3 regions of the Shewanella sp. MMG014 genome follow, and region 2 is predicted to be linked to each of the others. Evidence: predicted binding sites of a transcription regulator. Region 2 holds the regulator's gene; each other region holds the start of a gene.

Region 1 (10,913 bases), on a different contig from region 2:
GCCACGTTGCTCCTCAATCCAGCGTTCAAGCTCAATAAATGAAGGACGGTTTTCTGATTGAATCTGTTTGCGACCGGCATCAAGTGCGAGCATCGGAGGTTTGCCTTTAGCAAAGGCGGTGAGCGCCGCCGCAACACAACGCAGTTGTGCACTTTTACGATCGACTAAATGTTCAAGAGATTTCGATAATGGGTCAAAAAAGCAATAACAGGCGAAAATACCAATAAAGGTACCGACTAGCGCGGCAGCGACTTTGACGCCAATCATGGTAATTGGACCGTCAATATTAGACATGGTAATGATAATGCCCATTACCGCGGCTAAGATACCAAACCCTGGCATGGCTTCAGCTATTTTGGCTAAAGCATGAGAAGGCCTAAGACTGTCGTCTTCAATCCGTTCAATCTCTTCAGCTAGCATATGTTCTAGATCGTGAGGTGACAGCTTACCAATCGACTGTAAGCGCAAGTTGTCGATGAGGAATTGCAGTACTTGAGGGTGTTCTAGCACTGCTGGGTACATTAAGAAAAGGGAACTTTCGTTGGGCTTATCGATATGTTCATCAAGAACTTTTAGCCCTTGAGATTGGATTTGGCTCATTAGCATACCCATTAAACCAAACAACTGCGGGTATAGCTCTGGATCTTCTTTTTCGGTTGAGAAAACAGATTTGACTTGCTCAACCATTTCATCGAGAACGGCGCGGGGAGAGGCGATAACTAATGCGCCTAAACCAGCGCCAAAGATAATCAGGATTTCAGCAGGTTGCCATAATGAGGTTAGGCTGCCCCCTGCCCATACATATCCACCAAATACTGAAAAAATAATGATCGATATCCCAATTAACTTGCTCATATTTCCTGCCTGGTATTATCGCTCCCACTGTTGATATATTTGCTGAAGATTCACAATAGCCTGTTTATGTAGTTGGCATATTCGTGTTTCAGTTAAACCAAGAGTCGCAGCGATTTCTTTTAAATTAAGTTCATGTTGATAGTAAAGCGACAGGATTACTTGCTCTCTTTTGTTTAATTTCGAAATTGCTTTAAATAATGTGTCTTTATTGGTTATTTGCTCAATAAAGCAACTCTTATCCTTAAAGTTAACCCCTTCGGTTAATAACTCATCAAGACTCTTCATTGACTCTGATTGAGTCGCAAATAAGCGATCACGGTACTGTTCTTTATTGAGCCCTAAGGACTTAGCCACTTCGACATCAGTTGGTTCACGGCCAAGTTCTCTGATGAGCTTTCTGACCGTGTCATTGAGTTCATGTGCTTGTTGTCTTACTGGACGAGGGCGCCAGTCTTGGCGGCGCAATTCATCTAAAATAGCGCCGCGGATCCGTTGCCCAGCAAAAGAAATAAACCCATTGTCATATTCGCCCGGATAACGTCTTGCTGACTCAAGTAAAGCCATCATGCCTATTTGTTCCATGTCCTCTATGGCCAAAGCTGCACCGCAATGGGTTCTAAGGTGAGACACTGACTTCTTAACTAACGGCAAGTATTGCTGCATAACCTGCGCTTCAGATAAGCGGTGGACATGCTTCTCTTCAAAAGCTTCTTGATAAGCGAGTTGACCGGATTGCATATGACAGCCCCTTTTATTGAATAACCATTCTGGTAAATAAAACGTCGTCTAATTCAATGGAAAAATTGTTTTCATTTAACACCGTTGCCAATAACACTTGCGCTTCGGTTTGCAGTAATTCCAGTTGGTGGCTGGCATGAAGTTCTTCATATTCTTTTTGGGAAAACATTTTCATCAATGCATTTTTGATCAGTGGATCAGCATCTCGAATGATGTTGGCAGCATCATCAGATCGGCTTTTTAATGCCATCTCTAATAACAAATAGTGCGAGGTGTCTTTACCCGGCACCGAGAATATGAATTTTTCGAGCGGGTAAAATTGCGCCACCTTAGGCGCGGGTTCAAAGGCGGTGAAAGGCTCGCCGAACAACTCTGGTGACTTCCAACCTACCCAGAATATCCCTGCAGACCAGGCAAGAAATACCATAGTTAATCCGCTTAATTTCCCGATTTTTTTGCTACCTATAGCCATTGTGTTTTTCCTTTGTTAAGCGAGTAAATCAACTTGTTCAGGCTTTAATGAGTCTGATTGAGTGAGTGAGCTAATGTCTTGTTGCTCATGTTGTTGATTCGCTTCTTCTGAAATGAATTGCTGCGCTATTGCGTCACGCGATGTGTGTTGCTGCTCTGATGAGGTGTCCGACATTTCAAAATCAATTTGACCACCATGTTCCATTTCTAAATCATGACGCAGTCTCTCTAACCCCATTTGTAGGGCATCACGTACGCTATTGTTGGCTGCGTGCATTTGAATATGTAGGCGATCACCATCAAGGCGAATATTGAGCTCTACTTTGCCAAGTTCTGGTGGGTCTAAACGTAATTCAGCAGATTTAATTTGCTGATCAATTTGAAACCTGAGCTGATCTCGAAGCGGAGAAAGCAGCTCGTTTGACTGCTGTAACATGGGCGCAGATTGAGACACTGAAACAGGGCCCCACTGGCTCGTTGCTTGCGTTTTAGCTGCGGTTTGACTGAGTTGGTTAATGACTTGGTTAATATTATCTAACTCTGTGCTTACCCCATCAGTCGTTGGCGGCGTTATTGCCGCTGCTGGAGCCATATTGAGGTGCATTTCCATCGCAGGCTGCATGCTTTGTGGTGCCAAGGAGGTTGTTACCGATGTCGGCTGCTGACCATTGGGCAAACCAGAGGTAAATTGATTAACCTGGGCTTGTGATGGCGCTGACGACTGGCTAACTTGCTGGTTTAGTAAAGCTAAAAAGTCACGTAATTCAGGGCTAATTGATGATGGAGAATTCGCGCTATTTTGCATTAACGAAAGTTCGCTTAAAACTGACTTAACTTGCTCTGAAGCCAGAGATAATGCCGCTGGATTTTTACTATCAAACTCATTTGTTAATGCCGATAACGCCCCTGCAAGATAGGGGTTTTGCTTTATCTCACTGATAAGGTGGGCAGGGATGTGGCTTATCGCACTATTTTGTACAGTCACATTTTCTTGAGGCAATGTGACGACGTTTTTATCTGGTGAGACAAGGGATGATGGCAAGGGCATAATAAATCCCATATCGCCTTGAGATTCATGCTCAAAATCTGATTGTGTCTCACTTGCAATGCTAAAAGGTTGCGATGATGAATGACTCGCCATCGCAGATAAATTGGACACATTAGTTATCATAAATTTCACCGCAAAGACTGGTTAGCTTATAAGCTGAGATACCGTCTTTTGTTGCTTGGAACTGCTTCATCTCTTTATTCAGCAAGTCTTTTTCTGCTGTAGCCTGAGCAATCACCAATTGATGGGTTTTCGAAAGGGATTGGCGAGCCAATAATTGCTGCTGAGTTTTGGGCTTACCCTGAACGGTAAGCGCCATCATCATTAGCTCATTAACTTTTTCTACCTTCTTCCAGTCTTTTGCTTTGGCATATTTAATCAGTGCAGCTTCAAATTGCTGCCACTGATTAGTTGAGGTTGGCCCAGCCGGCTCTGACATCTGTAATTACCTTAATGACGGGGGTAAGCTCAGTGACGCTGTTTTCAACACTCGCGGTCACTAATTGACGACTGCAGTAGTCGTAGAGGCGGTTTAGTGTGATGGCGACTTCACCACCATTTTCTAAATCCAACATCGAATCCAAACCATGAACAATATTGAGACACTTGTTGACACTTTTCCCTTTATCTTCATAGCTTTGTCGCTCCATGTATCCACTGGTACGCTCAATTTCTTCCAGTAAACCGTCCAACAACATACGCACCATTTCATGGGGATTAGCTGAGGCGACTCTGGCGTCTAGTGTGGTTTGCTTGTAAGCATTAAAAGGATCGTATTCGTTCAACATTGTTCATTTTTCCTAATTAAAATAGGCCACTAGCCGTATTTAACTTGTTAATGGTGTTTTCCATTGCAGTAAACTGAGTGAGTAAAATTTGGTAGCGTTGACTCATGTGGTTGTCATGACGAGACATGTTGTCTTCGATTTGTTCCACTTGAGAATCAAGGTTTTTCTGCTTTAAATCGATGTAGCCATTGTTTTTAGTGAATGGGTCGATGATTGAATCGATACGATCAATGTAACCACCGTCAGCGGTAAACATTTCCTTGATCGCCTCTGAGTCACTGCTAATGGCTTGAGAGAGCTTTTCATCGTCGACAGACAGCTTGCCATCACGACCCATTTCAATGCCGATATCAGAGAGGCGCATGCCATTGGGGGCTTCATCGAAAATGGCATTACGAACACTGTTTTGCAGCATACGCAGGCTTGAATCGCCTTTTAAAATACCAATCTGATCTTCGCCGACTGATGAGTTTTCATCATCATCATCGTCTTCATCGTCATCATCTTTGTCTTTGTCGCCATTAATATCATCTAAAACCGAGCTCCCCATTGAGCGGGTGAGTTGGTTTAGTTGCGTCATTAATTCATTGAAAGAATCAACAAAATCATTAACGGCTTTTTCGGTGCCTTCGGTATCGTTACCAATGGTAATCGTGGCGCTTTCACCGACGTTATGGGCTTTTTTCAGCTCGATATTGACGCCATCAATGACGTTATCGAGGTAATTGCTGCTACTGGTGATATCAATGCCATTAAGGGTAAACTCGGCATCTTGGGCTTTAATTCTTTCTTGAGTGCCCCAGTCTGTGCCATTCATCTCCATGGTGACTGTGCTGTCTTTTCCGGTCTCATCAGATGTCAGCATCAATTCAACTTGACCACCTGTTCTGACTAAAGAAGCTGTGACACCAGGGTTGTCAGGATGCTTGTTGATTGCATCACGTAAGTCACTTACCGTTGCGTTACCTGAAGCGTTAAGCTCAGCCATATCAATGTCGATGCTATTGCCACCGACATCGATGCTGACCACACCAGTGGTTGGTAGAATTTCATCTTCACTTGTGAAGGATTTAGTGATTTGATGCGCTTGAGCCAGCTGCTTAACATATAAATCGTAAACGCCAGCAGGTGCATCACTGTCTACTGTGATGGTGGCACTGTCATCGCTAATTTCAGACGTTTTACCTTCGAAGGCATCACCGTTTAAGTTGTCCAGATTACTGGTCATCTTGTTTAAGGTGCGTTCTAAAATTTTATAAGCATCAATTTGTGCTTTGCTGTTATCTAAGTTGTTTTTAAATAAAGCATCTTTACTCATTCGTTCTGCAGCAACTAATTGCTCGGCAAATGAGGCGGCACTCATACCTGAAATCATGGCAACTCCTATTGGCTAACTGACTTGAATGGCAATCTTTATGCCAATGGTTAAGTTATTGTTTAATAGTTATTTATTGGTTTTTCGATTTTTTTGTCGGTTAAGCAACTTCCGTTTTGTGCAGCACAATGGAAGCTGAGCTTCCGTTTGATCTACCGAGTGTCGAAAAAGGGTTTGTAACAGTGATTAAAGGCGACAGGGATAATGAGTGGCTGAAGTGCAATAAACATTTATTATCAATAAAATTAGATGCTTGCAGTGACTATTCAGGCTTGAGTTGATAACAATGAAAGACGTACTGAATAAAAACAGAAAAAGGGCCAAGCGGCCCTTTTTATCAAGGTTATTAACGCGATATTAGCGTAATAGACCCATAACTAAGCCAGTGTTTTGGTTAGCGTTAGAAAGTACAGTAGTACCTGCTTGAACTAATAACTGGTTTTTAGTCATGTTAGCTGATTCAACGGCGAAATCTGCATCCATGATGCGGCCAGCTGCAGCTTTAGTGTTTTCAGTAACGTTAGTTAGGTTAGACGCTGTGTGGCCTAAACGGTTGATGTTAGCACCAAGTGTTGAACGCTCAACACCAATAGCATCGATGAAGTCATCAACGTTATCGATTGCTGCGTTAGCTGCAGTTTCTAGATCATCAGTTAGACCAGCTAATGCAGATGCACCTAAAGTTACGTTTAATACTTCGTTTGAACCAGCACCGATTTGGAAATCAATATCGTCTAAAGCAGTGAATAGGTTGTTACCTGAGTATTCAGTGTCACCGATAATACGGTCAACTTCAGCACTTAATTCAGCAAATTCGTCGTTTAGAGCAGTTAAGTCTTCAGCTGAGTTCACGCCGTTAGCTGCTTGTGTAGCAAGCTCTTTTTGACGCATTGCGATAGTTGTTAGCTCTTCAAGTGCACCATCAGCAGTTTGTAGCATAGATGTCGCATCATTCACGTTACGGCTAGCTTGCTCCATGCCTGTTACGTTTGCATTTAAGCGAGTCGCAATTTGTAGACCAGCAGCATCATCAGCAGAGCTGTTGATACGAAGACCTGTTGATAAACGCTCCATAGCGTTGGTCATTAGATCGTTACTTTTAGTCACTGAGTTTTGAGCAATGTTCGAAGCAGTATTAGTATGAACAGATAACATAATGTTTTCCTATAGTTTAAAGTTTTGGTCTCACAATTAATTAAAACGACACAGGAAAACGAAACTGAATCGGAGTGATAAAAAAAATACTAAAATTTTGTTCAAATGAGGGAGTAAAACAGAATCTTGTAGCTTGGTATAAACCCCAAAGCCCATCAAATATAGGGCATGAGGGATGTGTGGTGAGGGGCGAAATGAATTACAACAAGGGACTTTTCACGAATAAAACCTCATTATCGTGAGAAACAATATATTTATGGCTTACTTTTTAATAGCGATGACACATGGTCACGGCTGACATTAGCTTGCGCCATTAAGGACGTCACCTGGGCAGAAAAAGGTGTAGGCTGCATCAGTTCTTTGAGTTTAGCCATGTTGTTATCAAGGTTGCCATGAAGTTGTTCTTGGTAGTTAGTTCGCTTTAATTGCTGCTGCACTTTTTGTTTGCTGCTGCGTAACTCCATCAACTGTTGATTCACTTTTTGCTGAGTTTTAGCAATTTTAGCCTGTGTTTGTTTAATGTCTTCGGGCTTATCGAAACGCCACTCTTTTGGATCTTGCCACGATAATATCTCTACCACTTTTACTGTGCGAGCTTCGCCAGCTGGCAGGCGTTGTCCTTGGCCTGACATCAGTAAACCCGCTTGTATCTGTTGCCATTCACTATGTTCACTGCTGAGCATAGCTGAATCTCGTGCAGGTGCTTGTACCGTTATCCCAATGTCTTTTAAAGCATGAGTCAGTTGCTTGGCTAAGTACTGGCTATTTTGATGCGCGGGTAATAACGCACTTGCAGCTTGATTCCCATATTGCACAGTAATGCGTTCATCACGGGTTTTTACCCCAATTAAATCAACCGACTTGAGTTGAAAGAAATGCTTAGCTGCTGGGCGTTGGCTATTGATTAAGTTCAGTTGGTGATCAACTAACGGTTGCTGTTGATAACTGATATCGAGCGCTGCTAGTTGTTGTTGGAGTTGCTTTGCGGTATCAGATTGTTGTTCTGACAGGCCATGCTGCAAAGAGGCATTACTGAGAGGAACTTGCAGTTTTTTGAGTAATTGCGACACCTTTAGTAAGCCTTGTTCAGCCACTTGATTAGCTGAAATAGCATGCTGGCCTTGAGTGACTTTCGCCCACTTTTGGTAGCTTGCTAATCTGTGGGTTGGAATCGAAGGCGCTGGTTTGGCTGTCGCTGGCTGTGAGCTTGGCACTGCGGTAGGTGCGGGCGCAACCGTTTGGTTGCGCTGCAATACATTGAGACTCTCGGAAATACCTTTAAGCATGGATTTAGTTAACTAACTTACATGTGGTTGAACAATGATAACTGACTTACCTGCACAAAAGACTGTTGCGTCACCTGTAATGTGGTCAACTTCAAATTAAACTCAGCTGTGGCTTGAGCATAATCTAAGCCTTCGGTTTCACCGATGACTTCTTCGCTGAATAAAATGCGCTCTGTATGAGTTGTTTGCATCAAACTAAGGGCATTTTGTTTACCACCAATATCAGTAATAGCGCCGCTAATGCTTGCTAAAGAATCATCTAATGTCGCTAACATATCTTCAGCTGCTTGGGTAAAAATATCATCGCCAGGACTTAAATCTGGGTCATTCAGTACGTCGATGAATTGCTTGGTTTGATTCAGGATATCTGTGCCGCCTGATGAGAATAAAAACTCTTGAGCAGTCACGTTACCCGTCATCCAAGCTGAGCCGGATATCTGTACTTCTCGGTGGCCATCATCGCCCTGATAAAAGTAGTTACCATCAGCATCAATACCGATAGGAGCTGTCCCTGTCTCGTTACCTGAAAACAGGTAGTTTCCGCCGTCATCTTTTGCATTAACCACATCCACAAATGACTCGAGTAACTCACTTAACTCCGCCGCATACGCTGCTCTATCTTCTGGTGAGAGTGCACCGTTATTGGCACCGATGGTGATTTCGCGCATCCGCATTTGCAGGTTAGTCATGCTTGAAAGGTAGGTTTCAGAGCGATCTAAACTGGTACTAAGTGATTCAGTGTTTTGTAAGTATTGCGATGTAGAAGCTAAATCTCGCTGTGTTGTGATGACCTTAGCCATGCCAATAGGATCATCTGAAGGACGCAAAATGGACTTACCTGTGGCCATTTGCTGATTCACTCTAGCCACATCACTGGTGAGGTTTTGCATGCTTTGTAGGTTTTGGCTGTACATATTCATCATGCTAACGCGCATTACAGAATTCCTTCAGTTAGATAGACATTAAAAGCGTTTGGAACAATTGATCAGCGGTAGAGATGACCTTGGCATTGGCTTGATAAGATTGTTGATAAATAATCAGATTCACCCCTTCTTCATCCATGCTGACGCCACTGGTACTCGCCCATTGTGATTGCGCTTCCATTTGCAGTTTTAATGCCGTGTCCTGGGCCATTTGTGCTTGGCGAGAGGCTGAGCCGAGTTGACCGACTTTACTGGCATAAACATCACCCATAGTGGTCGTGACACCCATAGACTCGAACGTAAACTCGGTATTGGCGAGTTCTAATATGTCTTTTAAGTTGTCGTTATCACCGGGTGTACCATCCTTACCAAATGCCAGCATTTCAGCGGTAAAGCCGTCACTGATTTTGATGGTGCCCGCAGGGTTACTCGGGTCGTAAGTGAATAAATCCAGGGTCGGCTTTTCGCCGTTAAGGTCCGTACCTTCGCGCAATACTGCATTAAACTCGTCAGCGACGGTTTGTGCTAGCTCGTTAATAAACGCCATTGACTCAGCTAAGCTGGTATCACGGTAATCGAGTAATGCTCCAAAGCTACCTCCGGCGGTTTCATCAATCGGAAAGCTGGAGTTACCAAACTGGATACTGACCTTAGATAATTGTGGGTTATCAGGATCTGGCTGAGTTGATAGCGTTGAAGACTGGGTGCCAGAAACCAACGGCTGTCCTTGAGCCAATGAGATGTTCTTCATCCCTTGAGAATCTTCAACGACGCGGATATCAACAATCACGGCTAAGTCATCAATCGCAGCATCGCGCGCATCAAGTAACGACAGCGGTGGATTACTTCCTGATGATTGGATTTCTGCATTAAAGCTGGCAATTGTCTCAAGCAAAGCATTGATTTCTTTAGTTGAGGCGTTAATTTGTCCTTCGACCTGCTTAAGCTGTGAGTCGATACCGTCACTGATAGAATTGAATCTTTGGGTCAAGGCACGAGATTCATTTAATACACTCTGACGATGGGCAATTTCATTGGGTTGCTCCATCGCTGAGTTGAGCGAAGCGAACAATAAATCTAAACCCGCGGAAATGTTATTGCCCTCAGAACCAAATATTTGCTCGGCTTGAGTGTAATAACTGGCTTGAACACTGGTAAAGCCGACATCACTGGTGGTTTTCCACAGTTGCGCCACTTCATACTGATCTGAAATACGACGAACACCGTCAACCATGACCCCCATACCGCTACCGTAAGCACTGCTGCCTACAGAACTCATCAATACAGATTGGCGTGAATAGCCTGGTACCATTGCATTGGCAATGTTATTTGATGTGGCATTGAGTGCTGCCATACTGGCATTAATGCCTGACATCCCAATATTGAGCATGCTCATATCTAATCCTCATGTCACAGCGTCGAATCCAGTCGGTATTGCGAATTGTTCGCCGCTGTTATTTGTTCGGTTTGGCCATTAGTGGAATATTTAACGCTGGCTGCATCGCTGTTGTGTTCACAGTCATCACTGAACTTTGTTCAGTTTTTGCAGGTATTTGCGCGCTGGTATTCTCAACTTGAGTGACGTGTTCAGTATGGTTATTAGAAGCGACACTATCAGGAGCCGACTTAAGCCCAGCGGACAATTGTTTTGTCATTACGCTAGCAAGGCCAGTGCTTTGTAGCTGACTTAATCTGCCTGCAAGTTCTGCATCGTGCCAGTCTCGGTACATGCCATCGTTTTGAGATGATAATGGACTGTCTTTATCGGCCATGACATCCGATGCTGAGCGCATTTGTTTGAGCACTGTCTGTAAAAATTGGGCTTCAAATTGCTGGCTCACCAGCTCTAAAGCACCATGCTCACCATTAGCTTCGATTAAGTCTTTTGCATTGAGGTTATTCAGATAACCGTGGTTATTATCTAATTTCATTAAATCACCACTAATTCAGCTTCTAATGCGCCAGCTTCATTAAGCGCTTGCAGGATTGCCATTAAGTCCATTGGTGAGGCGCCTAAGCTATTGACTGCTCTTACAACATCATTGAGTGCAATGCCTTCTGGCCACACAAACATATGCCCATCGCCCGTATCAATATCGATTTCACTGTCACTACCAACCACAGTTTGTCCTTGCCCTTGGCCTATAAACGGCGCATTGGGCTGGCTGACAAATTCTTGTTCAACGATGGAGACGACTAAGTTACCGTGGCTGACTGCTGCTTTTCTAACAACGACATTGCCACCCATCACTACTGTGCCTGTACGGCTGTTAA
Region 2 (10,913 bases):
GTTAAAAATATGACTACTGACCGAACATGATTGCAGTCAGCAAGAAATCTAATGCGAGTACGACCAAACTTGCTTGCACCACGGTCGAGGTAGTGGCTTTGCTTATCCCTTCGGGGTTTGGCGTGACTTCATACCCGCGATATAAAGAAATCCATGTCACAACCACACCGAAGAAGGTACTTTTAATCAAGCAATTTACAATATCCTGACGCCACTCAACCGACGCTTGAAGAATTGACCAAAAAGACCCGCTATCAATGCCTTTCCATTCTACCCCCACCAAATGACCACCCAATATTCCAACAAGGCAAAACATCATGGTTAATAATGGCACTGAAATCACTCCAGCCCAAAAGCGAGGTGCGATAACTTGCTTCAACGGATCAACGGCCATCATTTCAAGACTAGACAATTGCTCGGTAGATTTCATTAATCCGATTTCAGCTGTCAATGCTGAACCCGCTCGACCAGCAAATAAAAGAGCTGTGACCACTGGGCCAAGTTCACGCAATAAACTCAAGGCAACCATAGGCCCTAGGCTTTCAACAGTACCAAAATCAGCAAGTACGGTATAACCTTGAAGCGCTAACACCATACCAATGAATAAACCTGATACGACGATAATCACCATTGAGCGCACACCAAGCACATAAATTTGCTTGAGCAGTAAAGGAAGCCCTTTTTGCAATCTAGGTAAATGGGCAATTGCCCCCCACAGCATAAGACCTGCTCGCCCTAAACCAGCGATAAAATCTAATGCGTAGCGACCGATGTTTTCAATGCGGTTAATCACTCCCATTGAGCATCTCCTGTTGGTAATCTTCGGCAGGAAAATGAAATGGCACAGGGCCGTCAGGATTACCTTTGATAAATTGCTCAATTTGACGATTATCAGAAGCACGTAATTCTTCAGGAGTTCCTGAAGCAATGACTTTTTTCTCCGCGATGACGTAAACATAATCGGCAATACTCAGCACGGCGTCCACATCATGAGAGACCACCACTGAAGTTAAATTTAAGGTATCTGATAATTCGCTTATCAATTTCACCAGCATGCCCATGGAAATAGGATCTTGGCCAGCAAATGGTTCATCATACAAAATCATTTCAGGTTCTAGTGCAATTGCCCGCGCCAACGCTGCCCTTCTCTGCATTCCACCAGACAGTTCATTAGGGTGCATCTTTGCTGCGCCTCGAAGTCCAACCGCTTGTAGCTTCATTAACACAATTTTACGAATAAGCTCTTCAGGTAAGCCTGAATGCTCTCGCAGGGCAAATGCGACGTTATCGAATACATTCATATCGGTAAATAACGCACCACTTTGAAAAAGCATGCTCATTCGTTTCCGTAATTCGAATAATTGCGGACGTGTTAATTGATGAACATTTTCACCACTAAAAAGTACCTCACCACTGTTAGGCGTTAATTGGCCACCAATCAATTTGAGTAAGGTTGTTTTTCCGATGCCACTCGGGCCCATAATCGCTGTCACCTTCCCTTTGGGAATGCTCAAGCAAATATCATCAAAAATAACACGTGATCCACGATTGAACCCCATGTGGCGAACTTCGACCAATGGCATTGCTGAATCTAATAATTTGGAATCGGATATTGAAGAAATAATAGCCTTCCTGGCGCATGTGGTGTAGAGCTGAATTGTACGAAATTGTGTAAGAACCTACAACAAATCAATCACCATGAGTTACAATCCACAACAATTATCGCATCAGCTCATATTTTTGTTAAAATCCTGCACAAATATCGCTATTAACACACGTTTTGGAACCACATGCTTTTTAATATTTTAATGCTAATCGCTGGATTAGGCGTATTAGTTTGGAGCGCAGATCGCTTCGTATATGGCGCAGCCGCTTTCGCTAGAAACCTTGGCCTACCTCCAATGCTGATTGGATTAACCATTGTGGCCATGGGAAGTTCTGCTCCTGAAATGTTTGTGGCTGCAACAGCGTCGATGGAAGGGATGAGCAATACTGCCGTTGGAAATGTTCTAGGTTCAAATGTTGCTAACATCACCTTAATTCTTGGTATTACTGCACTATTAGGTGCTATATCAGTTAGCTCACAAACCCTTAAACGTGAAATTCCGTTAATGTTAGCGGCAACTGTGTTAGCCGGATACCTCATTCATGACGGTATGCTAACCCGATTTGAAGGCACAGTGCTTTTGGTCGCTTTCTTCTCGTTAATGGGTTATTTCATCTGGCAAGCACTGAGAAATAAGCAAATAGATCCATTATCTGACGAATCTGATGCAGAGATCCCTAAAAATGTACCTACATTACATGCTATTATCTGGATTATTGTTGGCATGGTTTTGCTACCGCTTTCTGCTGACTGGATGGTAACCGGCGCTGTAGGCATTGCAAAGACATTTGGGTTATCAGATTTAGTCATTGGTTTAACCATTATTGCAGTGGGAACAAGCTTGCCTGAATTAGCAGCATGCGTAGCTGGCGTATTAAAAAAAGAAGATGATCTCGCAATTGGTAACATTGTGGGTTCGAATCTATTTAATATCCTAGCGGTACTTGCTATACCAGGATTGATTGCCCCAGGGGAAATAGATGCCAATGCTGCTGGCCGTGATTTTTACATGACACTTGGTACCAGTGCAGCCCTTGCTGTGCTCGTATTATCAAGTGGAGCGAAGAAACAATTAACTCGCTGGCATGGCGCCATATTATTAGTCGTCTTTATTGCGTACCAGATTGTCTTATTTCAATCTCAATAACGGGGCATAAAGATGGGTCACTCACCATTGTTAAAGACTCATTAGCATTGGAAAATAACGAGAAACATATGATAAATCAAACACAGTTGCGTCAATGGGGTCGTCAAGTCATTGATATTGAAAAAACAGCGTTAGATAACCTATATCAGTACGTTGATTCAGATGCCTTTGGCCAAGCTTGTGAACTAATTTTGCAGTGCAAAGGTAAAGTGATTGTCATGGGCATGGGTAAATCAGGCCACATTGGCAATAAGATTTCAGCCACCTTGGCCAGCACAGGAACGCCTGCATTTTTTGTTCACCCTGGTGAAGCAAGCCATGGTGACCTAGGTGCACTGGCTAAAAATGATATTATCTTAGCAATTTCTAACTCTGGTGAGTCGAGTGAAATTTTAACCTTGCTACCCGTTATTCAGCGCATGGGTGTTCCAGTGATTGCGATCACGGGTAAGCCTGAATCTAACATGGCGCGGTTATCTAAACTGCATCTTTGTATTGAAGTACCAGAAGAAGCTTGTCCATTAGGATTGGCGCCTACTTCAAGCACTACCGCAACCTTGGTAATGGGAGATGCCCTAGCCGTCGCATTATTGCAAGCCAGAGGCTTTACTCGTGATGATTTTGCATTATCACACCCAGGTGGATCATTAGGACGTAAACTCTTACTTAAAGTATCAGACGTCATGCATCAAGGAAGCGATGTTCCGCAAGTTAATAGCCAGGTTTGCATCACAGAGTCACTATACGAAATATCCAATAAAGGACTAGGCATGACTGCGGTTATTGATGATAACCAACAGTTAGTCGGTATCTTCACCGATGGTGATTTACGCCGAGTGATTGATGCCGAAGTCAATTTACGCACCACGCCAATCTCACAAGTGATGACCCCTAATTGCATTACCATCAGAGCTGATATTTTAGCAGCACAGGCCTTACAAGTGATGGATGAAAAAAGTATCAACGGCTTAATTGTTGTTGATGAAAATCAACGCCCAATTGGCGCACTTAATATGCTTGATATGGTAAAAGCAGGAGTCATTTAATATGTCGAATAGTCAAGTTCATCAAGGATTATATGGCCCTGTATCAGACGATATTTGGCAACGCGCTAAAAAAATCAAACTCCTGATCTGTGATGTTGATGGGGTCTTTTCTGACGGGCGTATATATTTAAGTAACGCAGGCGAAGAGTTGAAAGCTTTCCATACCCGTGATGGTTACGGTATTCGATCGATTTTAACTAGCGGTATCAGTGTTGCCGTTATCACAGGCCGAAAGTCTGCCATTGTCGAAAATCGAATGACGGCGCTAGGTGTTAGCCATATCTATCAAGGGGTAGACGATAAGCTCACACCATTTACAGAGTTACTCAGTATTTATAATGTAACGCCAGATGAAGTTGCCTATATCGGTGATGACATGGTTGATTTACCCGTTATGAAAGAAGTGGGCTTAGCTGTTTGCGTAGCAGATGGTCACCCATACGTAAAACAACATTGCCAAATGATCACTCGCATTAATGGCGGTAACGGCGCTTTACGTGAGTTAACTGATTTACTGCTTGTTAGCCAAGACAAATTCGAAACAGCCCACGGAATGAGTATATGAGCCGTACCACCCTCGCTATTCTCGGCTTCTTTGGTGCAGCATTAGTTTTATACTGGCAAGTGCAAGTGAAGCGTAGTCAAATGGAAGCCAATAAGCTTCCCGATCCCGCGCGTCCAGAATTCATCGCTAATGACTTACGAAGCACAGAATTTAACGAGCAAGGATTAGTACAAAGCCGGGTGTCAGCAAAACACATGGAACACTTTCAGCAAACCAATGAAACCCTATTCACTGAGCCTGTATACCTTATCTATCCAGAAAACGGCGAAGCTGAGTGGCAATTAACCGCTGAATTAGGCAAGCTTAATAAAGAAACTGGTAAAGTGGTGCTAGAAAAAAATGTTATTATTGATGCAATAAACATCAATGAACCAGTACAATCGCTAACCACAAGTATGCTTGCATTAGATTTAAATACCATGATCATGACGTCTGATCGACAGATTAATGTCTCAGGACAAGATTTTAAAATACAAGGCTTAGGCCTTTATGCTGATTTAAATGCCGAAGAGTTAGAGCTTTTAAGTCAGGTAGAAGGAACATATGAAGCAAAGTAAAACACTGACATTTTCACTCAATAAGCTTATGAAAACAGACTTTATTAGAAAAAGTATTCTGGGTATGAGCCTAATGGGATTGAGCTTAGTGACAGTCACCGGCGCTCATGCCAAAGAAGGTGATTTACAACAAGAGCTTAAAGTCGCTGCCGTCAGCCAAAAAGCAGATATTAAAAACAACCAAGTGATTTTCTTCGGCCCAGTGAATGTGACGCAAGGCACCATTAATATTAATGCCGATCAATTACGTGCATTCAGTGAAGAATCAGGTGGCAAAAAAACCATGATTGCGACAGGTAATCCAGCCACATTCTCACAAGAACTCGATGATGGCCGTATCGGTACCGCAAGTGCAAACGAAATAAAATATGAGCTTTCGACCAGTATTTTAACCTTAAAAGGCAATGCAAAACTTGACCAGGCAGGCAGTCAGGTTACTGGTAATCTCATTAGCTATAATATTGATAAACAGCAACTGATCGCTGAAAGCACAGGTGAAGGAAAAGACAGAGTTATCACAATTTTTCAGCCAGAAAATTACCCTGACTTGAATAAAGAAAACGAAGAACTTGATAACTCAGACGAAGCGCCGTTAGAAAATAATGATTCGCTTGATAACCCAGATGCTGATACGACTGACAATGCATCTAACAATGTAACTGAGAATCAAACAGTGACTCCTGAGGCAAATGCTGTTGAAACTAACACTGATGCCCTCCTTGAATCAGTCACCCCTCAAGAATCTGATATTCAAAACTCAACCAATGCAGACATAACGACCCCTGCGGCAGAGCAAAAGCAATAATGACACAAATTACCTTAACAGCTGAGAACTTAGCAAAAAGCTATAAAAGCCGCCAAGTTGTCAAAAACGTTAGCCTAACCGTTAAAACGGGTCAGATTGTTGGTCTTTTAGGGCCAAATGGTGCAGGTAAAACCACAACCTTTTATATGGTTGTTGGCTTAGTCAAAAGCGATAAAGGTCGTATTTTGATTGATTCTGACGACTTGACTGCAGACCCAATGCATTTACGTGCTCGTAAAGGTATTGGTTACTTACCTCAAGAAGCCAGTATTTTTAGAAAACTCACTGTGCACGATAACATCATGGCAGTGCTGCAAACCCGTAAAACCTTATCGAGTGAGCAACGAATCGAAGAGTTAGAGCACTTATTAGAAGAGTTCAATATTACCCATATTCGTGACAGCCAAGGTATGGCTCTATCAGGTGGTGAACGTCGACGTGTAGAAATAGCACGCGCTTTAGCCGCCAATCCTAAGTTTATTTTATTAGATGAACCATTTGCGGGTGTTGATCCTATCTCTGTGATAGATATTAAGAAAATTATTCAACAACTAAAAAATCGTGGTCTTGGCGTATTGATTACCGACCATAATGTCCGTGAAACACTTGATGTATGTGAGCGTGCGTATATTGTCAGCCACGGAGATTTAATTGCTGAAGGTACGCCTGCTGAGATCTTAGACAATCAGCAAGTCAGGTCAGTATACTTAGGTGAGCAATTCAAGCTATAGTTAGCATTCTTTAGTGTACAAGCATGGCATTTTCGCGGCCAACCAGTCCCACTTTTTAGCGTTATACACTAGACTCAAAACGTAACGCTAATTTTTGGCAAAGTAGAACCCAAGTTCGGTTAAAGTCTAGCTAACACTTACAAAAGTGCTAGACCCATAACATTGTAGTCGCGATGATGAAATTCAATTAGGGATAAGCGGTAAATGAAAGCCTCACTCCAACTTAAAATGGGTCAACACCTGACAATGACCCCGCAGTTGCAACAAGCCATTCGCTTATTGCAACTTTCCTCTTTGGAGCTACAGCAAGAAATTCAGCAAGCACTTGACTCAAATCCTCTTCTTGAGCTTGAGGATGAGTTTGCCAAAGCAAAAGAACCAGTCAAAGACAATGCTCAGCAAACTGACACCGATTTTAGCGATAACAGCCAAGTCAGCGTAGAAAAAGACACCTCATCAGTCGATACCACAGAGTCACTTACGAAAGAGTCCATGCCTGAAGACTTACCAATGGATACCACTTGGGATGAAGTCTACACCGCCTCTCCTAACTCAGGTTCTGGCGCTGTAAGCCGTGATGACGATATGCCATTTCAAGGTGAAACGACTGAAGGTTTGTACGAACATTTAGAATGGCAAAAAAACTTAACCCCATTTTCTGAAAATGACCTCGCCATTGCGACAGCCATCATCGACGCAATTGATGATAGAGGTTACTTAACCCAATCAACAGAAGATATTCTCGATGCACTCGGTCTTGAGGATATTGAACTTGATGAGGTTGAAGCCGTATTAAAGCGTGTACAACATTTTGATCCAGTGGGTGTCGCTGCAAGAAATTTAAGCGAATGTTTGATGATTCAATTGGGACAATACCCAAGCGAAATCCCTTGCATAGAAAATGTAAAATTACTGATATCTGAACACCTAGATTTAATAGCAGGCCGTGATTTCAGATTACTAATGCGTAAAACCAAGCTTAAAGAAGATGATTTACGCGAAGCGATTCAATTTATCCAAACACTGAACCCTCGCCCAGGGTTACAAATTACTCCAATCAAAGATGAGTACGTCATCCCAGATGTCACAGTGTTTAAAAAGAATGGCCGTTGGGTCGTTGAATTAAACCCAGATAATATGCCTAAAATAGGCGTAAATCAGCAATATGCGGCCATGGCAAAAGGCTCAGCCAATCAAGCTGACAGCCAATTCATTCGCGGTCACTTACAAGAAGCCAAATGGTTTATTAAAAGTATTGAAAGCCGCAATGAAACCCTGTTAAAAGTGGCAAATTGTATTGTTCAATTCCAGCAAGGTTTCTTTGAGTTCGGCGAAGAAGCCATGAAGCCTATGGTATTAAATGATATTGCCGAAGCGGTAGAGATGCATGAATCGACCATCTCACGGGTTACAACTCAAAAATATATGCACACCCCTCGCGGCCTTTTTGAACTAAAATACTTCTTCTCTAGCCACGTAAGTACCGATGATGGCGGAGAGTGTTCTTCTACAGCAATCAGAGCCTTTATCAAAAAGCTGGTCGCCGCAGAAAACCAGAAAAAGCCACTTAGCGATAGTAAAATGGCGACGCTACTGGCAGAACAAGGGATCAATGTTGCTCGGCGTACGATCGCCAAATATCGTGAAGCAATGCTCATCCCTCCCTCAAACCAACGCAAAAGCTTATAAGCCTTTGTTATTGGAGGATGATCTATGCAAATTAACCTGACTGGACACCATATCGAAATTACTCAATCTTTACGTGAGTATGTGCAAACTAAGTTTTCAAAGCTTGAACGTCACTTCGAACAGATCAATAATGTTCACGTTGTGCTCAATGTACAAAAGTTACAACAGATTGCCGAAGCTAAATTGCACCTCAAAGGAGGTGAAGTTTTTGCCGTATCTCAAAACGCAGATATGTATGTCGCAATTGACGCCCTGATAGACAAATTAGACCGTCAGGTAATTAAACACAAAGAGAAGTTAATTAAACACTAACGATGGAACTTCGCACCATCCTGCAGCCGGCGTGCACTACCTGTGCCACTCCGGGCAGTAAGAAAAAGGTACTGGAACTTATCAGCAATTTAATGGCTGACCAGTACCCTACTCTATCTTCACAAGCTATTTTCGAAAGTTTAATAGCACGTGAAAAAATGGGTAGCACAGGTATCGGCAATGGCATTGCGATTCCACATGGGCGTTTAGACGACATTGAATCGCCGATCGCTATTTTGATCAAATGTGAAGAAGCTATCGACTTTGATGCTATTGATAAGAAGCCAGTAGACATTTTATTTGCCTTATTGGTTCCTTCTGAGCAATGTCAGCAACACTTAAGCACGTTATCAAGTATGGCTGAGAAATTAAGCGATAAACTCATCCTTAAAAGACTTCGAAAGAGTCATGACGCTACAGAACTGTATCAGGTTATTACTGCATGAAACTTGTCATCGTATCAGGACGATCGGGCTCAGGTAAGTCAGTTGCTTTAAGAGTGTTAGAGGATTTAGGTTATTACTGTGTTGATAACCTACCTCTCCCACTGATTGGCAGCCTACTAGAGCAGCTAAAAGGAAATAACGAACTTGTCGCCATCAGTGTTGATGTGCGTAATATCGAAGAGCAAGGCAAAGTATTAGAGCAGCAAATCGCTTTGTTGTCCGACGATACCACGATCATTAGTTTATTTTTAAATGCCAATGATCAAGTACTGCTTAAACGATACAGTGAAACACGTCGATTACACCCGCTGTCAAAAAATCAAATCTCATTACAAGAAGCGATTCAACTTGAAGGTCGATTGCTCGAGCCAATCGCCAAAATGGTTGATCACTACATCGACACATCTCAGCTGAATATTTACGATTTGAGCGATCAAGTCCGACAAATTCTTATGGGCAGTGTTGATAAAGAATTAGTCATTCACTTTGAATCATTTGGATTCAAGCACGGTATGCCTACTGAAGCCGACTTTATGTTTGATGTCCGCTTTTTGCCAAACCCACATTGGGAGCCTGAGTTAAGACCATTAACGGGTCTTGATCAACCAGTACAAGAATTCTTAGGCAGACAACCCCTAGTCAATAAGTTCATCTGGCAGATTGAGAATTTATTTGATACTTGGATGCCGCATCTTGAGCGCAATAATCGCAGTTACCTTACCATCGCGATTGGCTGCACAGGTGGACAGCATCGCTCGGTTTATATTGCAGATCAACTCACACAGCGCTTCAGTAACAGTAAACACCAAGTTAGCGCTCGCCACCGAGAGCTCAACCTGTGACGATGAATATCTCCAGAGAAATCACCATCAGTAATAAACTTGGGCTTCATGCTCGAGCGGCAACAAAATTAGCTATATTGGCTACAGAATTTAAAGCCTGCATTACCTTGATTCAAGGTGACAAACAAGCCAGCGCTGCGAGTGTGTTAGGGTTGTTAATGCTAGAAAGTGGTATAGGGAAAGTGATTACTGTTGAGGCTGAAGGCCCTGATGCGCAGCAAGCACTAGATGCGGTTTGCCAACTGATTAACGACAAATTTGACGAAGAAAGCTAATCCTTTTATATGATTTAACGCTTTCAGGCCAACTCGTTGCTAGTTATCACTTACTAGCAAAACATTGAAACTTACGACTTTAAACCGCTAACAGCCATGCTTTATTAACCTCATATCCTACTCGGGAATACGCTTAAACTAAGCTTTTGCGCTGCTCAAAGCGCATTAAACCAATCAACAGCAAATTATCAACAACAAACAGTGATAGTTAACTATAATAATCTCATGACCCACACCATAACCTGCTTACTTTTTATACAGCAATCAACGCCATATTAGAAACTGCTTCTCCCTTTACACACTGTTAAGTTAATATTAGCAATCGAATTTTTGAGGAGTGGCGAATGAGTATCGAAGTGATAGATAGCGAACTTACAGAACAGCGCCTAAATCAGCTCACCCAAGCACTTGGTAGTGGTATGTTTGTGCATGTGCGCAATATGCTGCATGATATGGCCGCTTCTGATGTCGCCCTCATTCTTGAGTCATCTCCCCCTAAAACACGCCAAGTGTTGTGGCAACTTATCGACCAAGAACAAGCCGGTGAAATTCTTGAAGAACTCGGTGAAGAGTTAAAAGATTCGCTTATCAGTGGCATGACACCTGAAAAAGTTGCGCAAGCCACTTCAGGAATGGACACTGATGACCTGGCTTATATTTTACGTAGCTTGCCAGATGCAGTGTATAAGAAAGTACTGCAATCGATGAGTAGCCAAGACCGTCACCGAGTTGAACAAGCGTTATCCTACCCTGAAGATACTGCCGGCAGTATCATGAATACCGATACCGTGACTTTACGTCCTGACGTGAATATTGATGTGGTACTGCGTTACTTACGCCAACGAGGCAATTTACCCGATACGACAGATACACTCTATGTGGTCGACAAAAA
Region 3 (10,913 bases), on a different contig from region 2:
AGCGCATTTATACAACGCCGATAAAGCCGCTGTGAGTACCTGGGTGTTTACCGTTATGCGAAATCAATGCTTCGACATGCTTCGTAAAGTACAAAATAATCGTGAAGATGCGTACGGTGATGACATTTGGCCACTATTTGAATCTGATGAGAGTGATGAAACCGATAACGACTTCAAATTATCAGCCACATTACTAAAACATGTTGATGACTTACCTCCATTGCAAAAGCAAGTGGTTCAAGGCATCTACATGCAAGAATTAACGCAGCAAGAGCTCGCTGACAAATTAAAAGTGCCCATTGGTACAGTCAAATCAAGATTACGTTTAGGTTTAGAAAAGTTAAAAGGCTTCATGGAGAAACATTATGATTAAGTACCACCCAAATCAGGAATTGTTATCGCTCCATGCGAAGGGTCAATTACCGTTATCTTTATCTATCGCGGTATCAGCACATTGTGAGCTGTGCCCCCAATGCACTGAGCAATTAATGGCGTTAACTTTAAAAGCCTCAGACGACAGCTTTTCACTCGCGCCGATGTCCTCTATCGACACTGATAGTTCTGATTTAGACGCAGACTTAGATGCCCTACTCGCTGACATGATGCAAGATGACGTACTTGAAGCAAAAGAAGTTGAAGCAAGTAATCAAACTCATGTTGCTAGCCATGTTAACGTATCGATTAAAGGACATGAATACACCTTACCTCGAGCATTTAGCCAGCAAATTAACAACAGCTGGCAAGGTATCGGTAAGGTCAACCGGATACGATTAGACACAGGTGAAAAGCAAGCGAGAGCGAGCCTGCTGCACATTGCTGAAAATGGTGAAATCCCACAGCACAGCCACAAAGGTCAAGAGCTAACCTTGTTACTCGCTGGTGAATTTAGTGACGAGTACAATACCTATACAGCCGGTGACTTTATCATGCTTGATTCTGAGCATGAACATAGTCCTAAAACCATTGATGGTTGTTTATGTTATACCGTCGTCGATGCACCTTTATACTTTACTAAAGGTATCAGTAAATTGCTTAATCCAATCGGTGAACTAATTTACTAAATAGCCTATCAAAATGTTCATAAACAGCCTGTATTTCAGGCTGTTCTATTTTGATAATTAACGAATTAATACTAGGTAATCAGCTTTTAAAGTAGGCTTCTTAATAACAATGCTCAAACCTTATGTTTAAACGTTCGTAAACTCGATACGAAATGACATAATTGAGGGATACCATTTAACAAAATAGCGAAGTTAACCACTCATTAGCACACTGAATTAGTGTAACTTTATCAACACCCTTTCAGTTTTAGCTTGGTTTTTATACGACAAAAAGACGTATCGCTTACCTTTTAGTCTTAAACTGTTCTATTTTGTAAAATATGTATTGCTATATTAAAAATATACGCATATTATCCACAATGTTATTAAGTTAACTTGTATTTAACTGTTTACCCTTCTGTTATTCATAACTGCACTCGTAAACCCACACTACAAGTCACGCCTTTTGGTTAAACATTGTCATTTGTTTGTCATATGCCTGTGTTCAACTAGACAAAGCAAGTAAGTTGGCGATTAAAATAAATAATCAACACGACTTGTCAGTGTAATAAGCACAGTTAACTTAAGCACACACATTAGCTTCAATAAGCCCAAACTTACGCAACACAACTGCTTAAGGATTTTTATTGTTATTACTTACTCACCAGATAGGTGAAAATTAAAAAAAGGAGTGTGGCATATGTCATACAACATTAATGGTCACGAAATTACAGTCAATTTCCCTGTAAATTCAATATCATCAAACAAAAACTCAATAGCTTTTACTGACAGCCAAGGTAAAACTAAAACAACTTTTTCAAAGCGCACTGAAGCGTTAAAGTTTATGAAATGGTTGATAACGGCTAACAAGTAACACCTTCCATAACGCTTGCGTTATTCATTTGCTCAGTTACTCAATAAACATCGCTTCTCGGTATTTCCTCTCACACTTTACCGGACGTTTATTAGAACTGAGCAACATGAAACAACCCCATTCGCTTCACTTCCAGCACTAATACTTAAACAACTTTCTTAGCTACAGTTAACTTACTGACCATATTTGCGTATATACCTAGCTAGCATACTTGGATTACCCAATAAACCACCTTGGTGTAAATACATAACAGGCCAAGTATTATCGACAGTTTCCGCTTTATAATCTTTATTTAAAAAGTGCTCCAGCATGATAAATCCCACAGGATCATAAAGTAGCTCAAACTCAATGCCAGAATCACACACACGACGCCACATGTCATAACACTGTCGATTAAGCTTTCCAAAGTGATACTTAGTACCATTTGATACAATATGCGGGTGAAACTCACTCTGTGATGTTAACTGACTAAACTGATGCGTTAGGTAATTGTTTCCCCCCACGCAACTGCAGGTTATTACATTAACTGTTACAGTAGGCTGACTCGCCTGCGAAAGGTAGCGCTTAAAAAATCGTTGCAAGAATAATGCTGTTGTGCCCGTACCTGAAGGCAAAAACAGATTTAATCTAGTCATATTCTGCTGATGCATCCAACTCAAAATTTGCATGCCTAATGTTTCAAGCCCTTCTGCAGCATACTCACATCGTCCACCTTCAGGAATATAGATCTCATTCGCAGATGCTTGCTTCGCTAAATCAGAAACATAGCTATCAAGATTGCCGCTTACATGTTTAGGTTTCTCGACAATATTGGCGCCATTATTAAGCGCTGCTAGGTAGTTCCCCTGTGGGTTTTGTTTAAGATAATCAGCGATATGATTCACATGATAATCTAACTGCCATCCGCGTAACTTAGCCAGCACTGCAAGTGAATGTAATGAATTAGCTTGAGGTGAACCGTATCCAATAACCTTATTGATATGAGGAAAGTCCTGGGTCAAGAAAAACTGAAACTTACGGGCTTTGTTTCCGCTAAAATCAGGATGAATCAAGTCATCTCGCTTAACAAAAACCTCACGTTCAGCAAATCTCATTTTATCAACGGGCGTGTCGATTGAGATATCAGCAAGAGATACATTAGAGCCAGCTGCAAACATAAGTAACGTCGCTTAAATAAAGAGTTATGGTCTGTAGTGGTATTTTAACTAACTATTAGCGATTTTCGCTATCATCAATTGTCGACAGCCCAAACTAAGTCAAGTAATGTCTTCTAACCCTCTAAACAAATCAAAATAAAATCAATAATTATCAACCACTTAAAATAAACAGAAAAGCTAATAAAAATATTGGCATAGTTTTGGCTTTCTAGTGATTATTATCACCAATGGAATATTGGTCATTTCATTAACCAGTTTTGTATGACTTAGGGAGCACCAATGTCAGTCTTGAGATTAATTTTTAATATCGCATGGTTCATCATGGGCGGATTTGTAATGGGTCTAGCATGGTGGCTAGCAGGCTTATTGTGTTTTATCAGTATTATTGGTATTCCATTTGGCCGTGCTTGCTTCGTGATTGGTGAAATGGCGTTCTGGCCATTTGGACAGGAAAACGTTAACCGTAAACATTTAAAAGGATTTGAAGATATTGGTACTGGTCCATTGGGCATGATTGGCAACGTTATTTGGTTCTTATTCTGTGGTATTTGGCTCGCGATTGGTCACTTAACCCATGCTGTAGCTTGTTTTGTTACCATTATCGGTATTCCGTTTGCAATACAACACGTAAAACTCGCTCTACTGAGCTTAACACCAATTGGCCAAACCGTTGTGGCAAAAGAAAGCTACTAACACGAGTGGCTAACACATGACTTATTACAAAGCGCCCGATTACAAAGTGCCCTATTTAAAACTAGCGTATTGAAACATGCCGCCTTGCAAAATTCAGGAAAAGCTCTGAAATAAAAACTGCTGTTATAACAGCACTGTAATAAAAAGCGCTATAACGAAAACACCTTATTTTTTTAGATATAAGGTGTTTTTCTTTATTAAATACAAACTTATTAAACTGGCGCACTTACGCCAAGTTAACAATGTACTTAAACTCAGCTTCAGTCACAGGTTGAACACTCAACCTTGCCCCTTTACTCACTAATACCATATCAGCAAGATGAGGATCAGCTTTAAGCGTTTTTAAGGTAATAATCTGCTTAAAGGTTTGCCGATAAGTTAAATCCACAGCAACCCAGCGCGGATTTTCAATATCTGATTTAGGATCATAATAACTTGACTCATTATCAAAAGCGCTCTGGTCGGGATAAGGCTCAGATGATACTGTCGCCAGGCCAACAATACCCGGCACTTTGCAACTGGAATGATAAAACAATACCGTATCGCCCACTTTTACCGCATCGCGTAAAAAGTTACGCGCTTGGTAATTACGGATCCCTTCCCAAGGTTCAGTTTGGTTTTCACATTGCTGTAAATCGTCAATACTGAACTCGTCTGGCTCAGACTTCATTAACCAATACGCCATTTTGCAATCCTATTGTTTAAACTACTTTTGATGAGTGTTTTAGTAAATTTCTTTTTTTAGAACTTTGATTTTGCAATCGGCAGAGATGCATCACTGCCCCACTCACTCCACGATCCATCATATAAGGCAGCATCATATAACCTTGTATCTGTACCACTTGATATAAGCGCTACCAAGCCAATATAAGCAGTAATCCCTGAGCCACAGCTAAATACAACCCGCTTACTATCTTCAGGTAATATGCTGGAAAATAAATGGCGCAATTCAGTAGGATGCTTGTATGTATTACCATTTAGCACATTGGCAAAAGGAAGATTTATTGAGTCAGGAATATGGCCGCTTCTCACCCCTTGTCTTGGTTCATCAACCAAGCCATTAAAACGCGCAGTAGCTCGAACATCAATCACAGTAAATTTTTTATCAGTGAGATTGAGTAACACTTCTTGTTTTGACACAAGCTGACGGGCATCGAAACAAGAGTCCATAAATGAGATCATATCACTGCCAACATTAGCTAGGCTTTCTACGTTTTTCGTATCAATGGTTAGATATTCAGATGAAGTTGGATAGCCCTGTTTAATCCATTCAGGCAGACCGCCATCTAAAATAAACACATTACTCAAACCAAACGTGTTAAATATCCACCACGCACGTGGAGACGAATATATTCCCTGATTATCATATAAAACGAGGGTTAAATGTTCTGAAATACCCAGCTTATTGATAACCTTATTCACTTGGCTTTGGCTCGGAAATGAGTGCACGCCAGCACTACCGGTATCGACTAAATCTACGTTAATATCAAGAAAATGACTATTAGGTATCGTCACTAATTCATCATAAATAATAGGTTCTTTGCCAATCACCTTATCCATACTGACATCAATAATCATCACAGCGTCATCATTGCATTTTTCATACAAGCAGCTAACGGACATTAACGGGTAATTAATTGGTTTTCGATTCATGTATTTTCAACCATGCTTTAATTAGCTAATTGCTACTCATTGTTTTTGATACATTAACACAATGAAAAGGTGAGGTTTAAGCTGGCTTGCAAAAGATTTTTTAATTGGGATATGCAGTTGCTTCCCTATCAATATGCTTCACAAAAGATGGCAACAAAACGCCACGACTTCGGCCTTTCAGCTCCCTAACGTCATTGGATACAAAAACACGATAAAGACGTGCAATTCACAAGCTTTTATTGAGAGACTGTAGATACTTGAATGCTAAGTTAAACGACTGTCGATTGATGTTGTTTACTATCAAACAATGCGAACTCTTCTAAAATAAGATCGGTAAATAATTGCCCCGCTCGCCCTAACGGCCGCTCCAGTGTAGACACCAATTGTGGGGTAAATCGAAAGCGGTGACCACCAACAAAATCGACAATGGCTAATTGCTGAGTTTCAATTAACTCACTGATTAAAAACTCTGGCATCCAACCAAAACCTAAACCTTTTAATAAGGCGTTTTTCTTCATGATAAAGCCAGATAGGTAAAATACTTTATCACCGCCAAATTGCAGTTCGTCTCGCTGCTTTGTGGGTGATGAATCTTCAATGGTTAATTCAACATGTTGCTGCAGCTCTGACAAGCTAACATTACTTTTATTAGCTAGCGCATGTTGGGTTGAACACACCAATAAACTGGTGACAGTGGGCAATGTGGTGGCAGAAAAATACGGCGCTGCGATATAGTCTTTCACTAGCATTAAATCGGCTTTATCTTGCTCAAATCTATGTTGCACCCCACCTAAAAATTCCATATTAAGTTGCACTTTCGTCGGCACATTATTCTCTGACATGCGTTTTAGGGCAGTCATGATTGGCTCCATTGGTAATGCGCCATCAATCACGAGCTCAAGTTTCGGCTCCCAACCTTCGCTAAAGCGGCTGGCTAAATGCTCGATATTGGATAAATGCTGCAGCAAACGCTGGCCTTCGGCCAAAATCACGCGTCCTTCTGGTGTGAGCTCTGCACGATACTGATCTCGATTAAATAATTCGACGCCTAAATGCTGCTCGAGCTTTTTAACTTGATAGCTCACTGCAGATTGCGCCTTGTGTAGTTTTTCGGATGCTTTAGCAAAACTTCCTTCCTCAACAAGTACTTGCAGTACATTAAACGCTTCAACATCAATTTTCATCGTACGCCCCAAGCTCAGTTGCTGTTCAGTTGCCGTGACACTCTTGTAAACAAAATAATACCATCTAAAAATCTGATGGAGTTACACGCTTTATTATTCTTTTTTTTGTTCATACTAGCAACTAAATTGATAACTAGATCACAAAGTGGTTGATTTAATTGCGCTAGAAAACCCATGTTGCAGATGCGTAAAGCATGTATTTAGCACATACAAATAACAAAAAAGAATGCGCCAATGACGAAATCGATCGCTTATATTTGAATTTAAGGAGTCAGTATGCCGGTTTATGTTCAGCAAGGTCAGATACCTGCTAAACGCCATATCGCTTTTGAAAAAGAATCAGGCGAGCTTTACCGTGAGGAGCTTTTTTCAACTCATGGTTTTTCAAATATTTACTCCAATAAGTATCACCACAACATGCCAACTAAAGCCTTGGCTGTTGCGCCTTATGCATTAGATCACGGTGAAGCTTGGCAAGATTCGTTAATCCAAAACTACAAATTAGATTCGCGCCAAGCAGATTGTGACGGTAACTTCTTTAGTGCCCGTAACAAAATTTTTTATAACGCTGACGTGGCGATGTATACCGCTAAGGTAACCCAAGATACTCACGAGTTTTACCGCAATGCTTACGCGGACGAAATTGTATTTGTGCACAATGGAGAAGGCACACTCCTAAGTGAATACGGCGAGTTAGCCGTTAAACAATGGGACTATTTAGTCATTCCTCGTGGTACCACCTACCAGCTTAAATTTAATGATTTAACGAATGTCCGTTTGTTTGTCATTGAAGCTTACTCGATGGTGGAAGTACCGAAGCATTTTAGAAATGAATACGGCCAAATGCTTGAGTCTGCTCCTTATTGTGAGCGAGATATTCGCACTCCACTACTTAAAGATGCAATAGTTGAACAAGGCGAATTCCCATTAGTCAGTAAGTTTGGTGATAAATACCAAGTCACCACTTTAGAGTGGCACCCATTTGATTTAGTGGGCTGGGATGGCTGCGTCTACCCTTGGGCATTTAACATCACCGAATATGCACCTAAGGTTGGTAAAATTCATTTACCGCCGTCTGATCACATCGTTTTTACTGCTAATAACTTTGTCGTATGTAACTTTGTACCACGCCTGTATGACTTTCATCCGCAATCGATTCCTGCACCTTATTACCACAACAACATCGACAGCGACGAAGTGTTGTATTACGTCGACGGTGACTTTATGAGCCGCACAGGCATTGAAGCGGGTTATATGACTTTACATCAAAAAGGTGTCCCCCACGGACCGCAACCAGGTAAAACCGAAGCCTCAATAGGTAAAACTGAGACTTATGAGTACGCCGTTATGGTCGACACTTTTGCACCACTGAATTTAACCGCCCATGTAAAAAACTGCATGAGCGACGATTACAACCGTTCTTGGATTGAATCATAAACACTGATTCACCTTTACATAATCAAACGTCACCAAAGAGTGGCGCTAAAAGCAAAATAAATTAAGGAAAACACAATGGCGAGCGAAACAAACCCACTTGGTCTTTTAGGCATTGAATTTACAGAATTTGCCAGCCCTGACACTGATTTTATGCATCAAGTGTTTATTGACTTTGGTTTTTCTATGCTTAAAAAAGCAAAAGCGAACGATATTGTTTACTACAAGCAAAATGACATTAATTTTTTACTGAACAAGTCTAAGCAAGGCTTCTCGGCGGACTTTGCTAAGTCACATGGCCCTGCTATTTGTTCTATGGGTTGGCGCGTAGAAGATGCTGAATTTGCTTTTAACGAAGCTGTTGCACGTGGTGCAAAACCAGCTGACGATGCAGCTAAAGATATGGCTTACCCTGCTATTTACGGTATTGGCGACAGCTTAATTTACTTTATTGATGTGTTTGGTGAAGCGCAAAACATCTACAAAAATGATTTTGAAGATTTAGCCGAGCCAATAATTGTTGAAGAAAAAGGCTTCATGGAAGTCGACCACTTAACCAACAATGTTTATAAAGGCACCATGGAAAAATGGGCAAACTTTTATAAAGACATTTTTGCTTTCACTGAAGTTCGTTACTTTGACATCAGCGGCGCACAAACGGCATTGGTGTCTTATGCTTTGCGTTCACCAGACGGTAGCTTCTGTATTCCAATCAACGAAGGTAAAGGCAACAACAATAACCAGATTGATGAATACTTAGGTGAGTACAATGGCCCAGGTGTGCAGCATTTAGCATTCAGAAGCCGTGATATTGTTGGCTCACTTGATGCGATGGAAGGCACTGCGATTAAAACGCTAGATATTATTCCAGAGTATTACGACACGATTTTTGATAAGTTGCCACAAGTGACTGAAGATCGTGATCGCATTAAACATCACCAAATTTTAGTTGATGGCGATGATGAAGGTTATTTACTGCAAATCTTCACCAAAAACTTATTTGGCCCTATCTTCATTGAGATCATTCAACGTAAGAACAATCTAGGCTTTGGTGAAGGTAACTTTAAAGCTTTGTTTGAATCTATCGAGCGAGATCAAATGAAACGTGGTGTGCTTTAACCTATTTGTCATGCGAATTAAGGCTTAATCCTCTCCCCGAATTACGCCCTCAAGCGCATGTTAAGGCTAAAGCAAAAGCCCGCTGTTATTAACAGCGGGCTTTTTACATTAAAGGGGTCAGGAAATATTTATCAAAGATTAACTGATGTACAAAAGAGATGACTAAAGTTGTCATCGACACAAGCGGCTGGCTTTTACCAAATTAAAACGGCACTTCACATTCAATATTCATCAATTGTTTGGTAACTGGATGGGTAAAGCTTAAATAGCTAGCATGCAATAGTAACCTTGACGCAAGAGCATGTGACGCACTATTGCAATATAAGTCACACCCTAAAATGGGATGGCGTATATATTGGCTATGAATTCTTAATTGATGAGTACGCCCTGTTATTGGAGTGAACTTCACTTTTGTGATTGGTATTTGTTGAGTGCTAGCGCTATCTACTATTGTCAGCATAGTTCGCTCAAGTACTTCAAACTCTGATTTCGCTTGTTTGCCAGAATCAGGGCAAATCTTCATGTAAGGAAAGTTTTCAGTATCTTTCGCAATTGCGGCATTAATCTCTCCATATTGAGCGAGCGCACTCGATACGTGACCATGCAAGGTTGCATGGTATGTTTTATCAATGGTTTTATCTTGAAACTGTTTCGTCAGTAGTCCATTGATGGATTTATTTAATGCCACCAGCATAATGCCAGATGTACCAAAATCTAACCTATGCACTAAGGTTGCACTTGGAAAATCTTGCACAAGCCGATAATGAACCGAGTCTTTATTCAATGGGTTCTTGCCAGATAAACTCAATAAACCACTGGGCTTATTGATTAGCAGTAAATGCTCGTCTTGATACAGAATTGAGATTTGCTCAGCGCAAGGTGGGGCAATAAATTCAGTCATGGTTACCTAAACCGTCAATCAAGGTTGCATAGTAATAAAAAGGTGGCCAATAGGCCACCTTTTGTACTTAACTTGCATTAAGCCAACCGTGAAATTACAACATTAAACCCACTCTTATTGAGAGTCAGCTAACTTAAATCGAATCAACTCACTAAAAAGCAGTTGATTGACTGTCAGTAGCACCTTGGTTATCAGTTACCGTTAGTTGCACACTATTCGCTGTTCCTGCACGCTTTAACACCAAGCGACGATTAACCATATAGCCATCATTAAATAGCCACTGCTGAGATGTGATATAGCCATCCTCGTCTGTACTAACTGAAATGAACAGATCAACGAACCAAAGGTCGATATGACGAATATTCGCAACTGGTGGAATATTCTCGATAAGATCTACCACCTCGACAACTTGGCTTTTGCTGCTAAGTAACCCTTGAGAATCTGTCACTGTCAACGTGATGGTATACGTGCCATTACTCCTGTACTCATAACCAGCCACATTACCTGAAGATGTCGCTCCATCCCCCCATGACCATTCATGCGTTAGTTGCTCATCATTATCGTCAGTTGATGTAGAAACAACATTGACAACACCACCTGCCAGAGCCCAAGTAAAATCAGCTATTGGCGCTTGATTGCTGGGTAAAAACTGTAACTCAACAATCATAGGATCATGATCCGAAGAGCGATATGCATCAGCTTGATAATAATCACTTAGTTGCGCTTGTGATTTGTTCTCTTCATTGTAATCAATCACAACAGGTTCATCGGCATTTATATGCCACTCTGACACATTTAGCACATGTTCAATTAATGCACTATTTGCTAATGCATGATCTAATTGCCCTGCTTTACCAT

What was found. Region 2 encodes sigma-54, which starts transcription at its own class of promoters, with help from an activator protein. Its sites were predicted from a motif close to GTTGGCACGNNNNTNGNNT; they were not measured.
Region 1: fliD (flagellar filament capping protein FliD) is a predicted target of sigma-54. The motif match lies at 5,305-5,323, and genes of this name have one in related genera.
Region 3: J8L86_RS04520 (YccF domain-containing protein) is a predicted target of sigma-54. The motif match lies at 3,260-3,278, and genes of this name have one in related genera.

What each region holds. Positions count from the first base shown of each region.
Region 1 covers NZ_JAGJDZ010000005.1:126,433-137,345, reverse strand. Annotated here, with positions in the region: gene motA (flagellar motor stator protein MotA) at 1-855, opposite strand, end outside; gene J8L86_RS09880 (RNA polymerase sigma factor FliA) at 871-1,593, opposite strand; gene J8L86_RS09875 (flagellar basal body-associated FliL family protein) at 1,607-2,065, opposite strand; gene J8L86_RS09870 (flagellar hook-length control protein FliK) at 2,081-3,235, opposite strand; gene J8L86_RS09865 (hypothetical protein) at 3,225-3,551, opposite strand; gene fliS (flagellar export chaperone FliS) at 3,520-3,900, opposite strand; gene fliD (flagellar filament capping protein FliD) at 3,917-5,275, opposite strand; gene J8L86_RS09850 (flagellin) at 5,633-6,430, opposite strand; gene J8L86_RS09845 (hypothetical protein) at 6,685-7,716, opposite strand; gene flgL (flagellar hook-associated protein FlgL) at 7,734-8,651, opposite strand; gene flgK (flagellar hook-associated protein FlgK) at 8,668-10,035, opposite strand; gene J8L86_RS09830 (rod-binding protein) at 10,094-10,570, opposite strand; gene J8L86_RS09825 (flagellar basal body P-ring protein FlgI) at 10,570-10,913, opposite strand, start outside.
Region 2 covers NZ_JAGJDZ010000003.1:198,080-208,992, reverse strand. Annotated here, with positions in the region: gene mlaE (lipid asymmetry maintenance ABC transporter permease subunit MlaE) at 14-799, opposite strand; gene J8L86_RS06170 (ATP-binding cassette domain-containing protein) at 786-1,583, opposite strand; gene J8L86_RS06165 (calcium/sodium antiporter) at 1,791-2,753, shown strand; gene J8L86_RS06160 (KpsF/GutQ family sugar-phosphate isomerase) at 2,822-3,799, shown strand; gene kdsC (3-deoxy-manno-octulosonate-8-phosphatase KdsC) at 3,801-4,364, shown strand; gene lptC (LPS export ABC transporter periplasmic protein LptC) at 4,361-4,921, shown strand; partial or broken gene lptA (lipopolysaccharide transport periplasmic protein LptA) at 4,986-5,468, shown strand; gene lptB (LPS export ABC transporter ATP-binding protein) at 5,726-6,457, shown strand; gene J8L86_RS06135 (RNA polymerase factor sigma-54) at 6,662-8,146, shown strand; gene hpf (ribosome hibernation promoting factor) at 8,171-8,458, shown strand; gene ptsN (PTS IIA-like nitrogen regulatory protein PtsN) at 8,461-8,904, shown strand; gene rapZ (RNase adapter RapZ) at 8,901-9,746, shown strand; gene J8L86_RS06115 (HPr family phosphocarrier protein) at 9,749-10,021, shown strand; gene mgtE (magnesium transporter) at 10,366-10,913, shown strand, end outside.
Region 3 covers NZ_JAGJDZ010000002.1:344,764-355,676, forward strand. Annotated here, with positions in the region: gene J8L86_RS04505 (sigma-70 family RNA polymerase sigma factor) at 1-373, shown strand, start outside; gene J8L86_RS04510 (ChrR family anti-sigma-E factor) at 366-1,061, shown strand; gene J8L86_RS04515 (1-aminocyclopropane-1-carboxylate deaminase/D-cysteine desulfhydrase) at 2,088-3,071, opposite strand; gene J8L86_RS04520 (YccF domain-containing protein) at 3,351-3,764, shown strand; gene J8L86_RS04525 (EVE domain-containing protein) at 3,991-4,449, opposite strand; gene J8L86_RS04530 (sulfurtransferase) at 4,506-5,417, opposite strand; gene J8L86_RS04535 (LysR family transcriptional regulator) at 5,687-6,601, opposite strand; gene J8L86_RS04540 (homogentisate 1,2-dioxygenase) at 6,878-8,038, shown strand; gene hppD (4-hydroxyphenylpyruvate dioxygenase) at 8,114-9,154, shown strand; gene J8L86_RS04550 (RluA family pseudouridine synthase) at 9,357-10,055, opposite strand; gene J8L86_RS04555 (ExeM/NucH family extracellular endonuclease) at 10,207-10,913, opposite strand, start outside.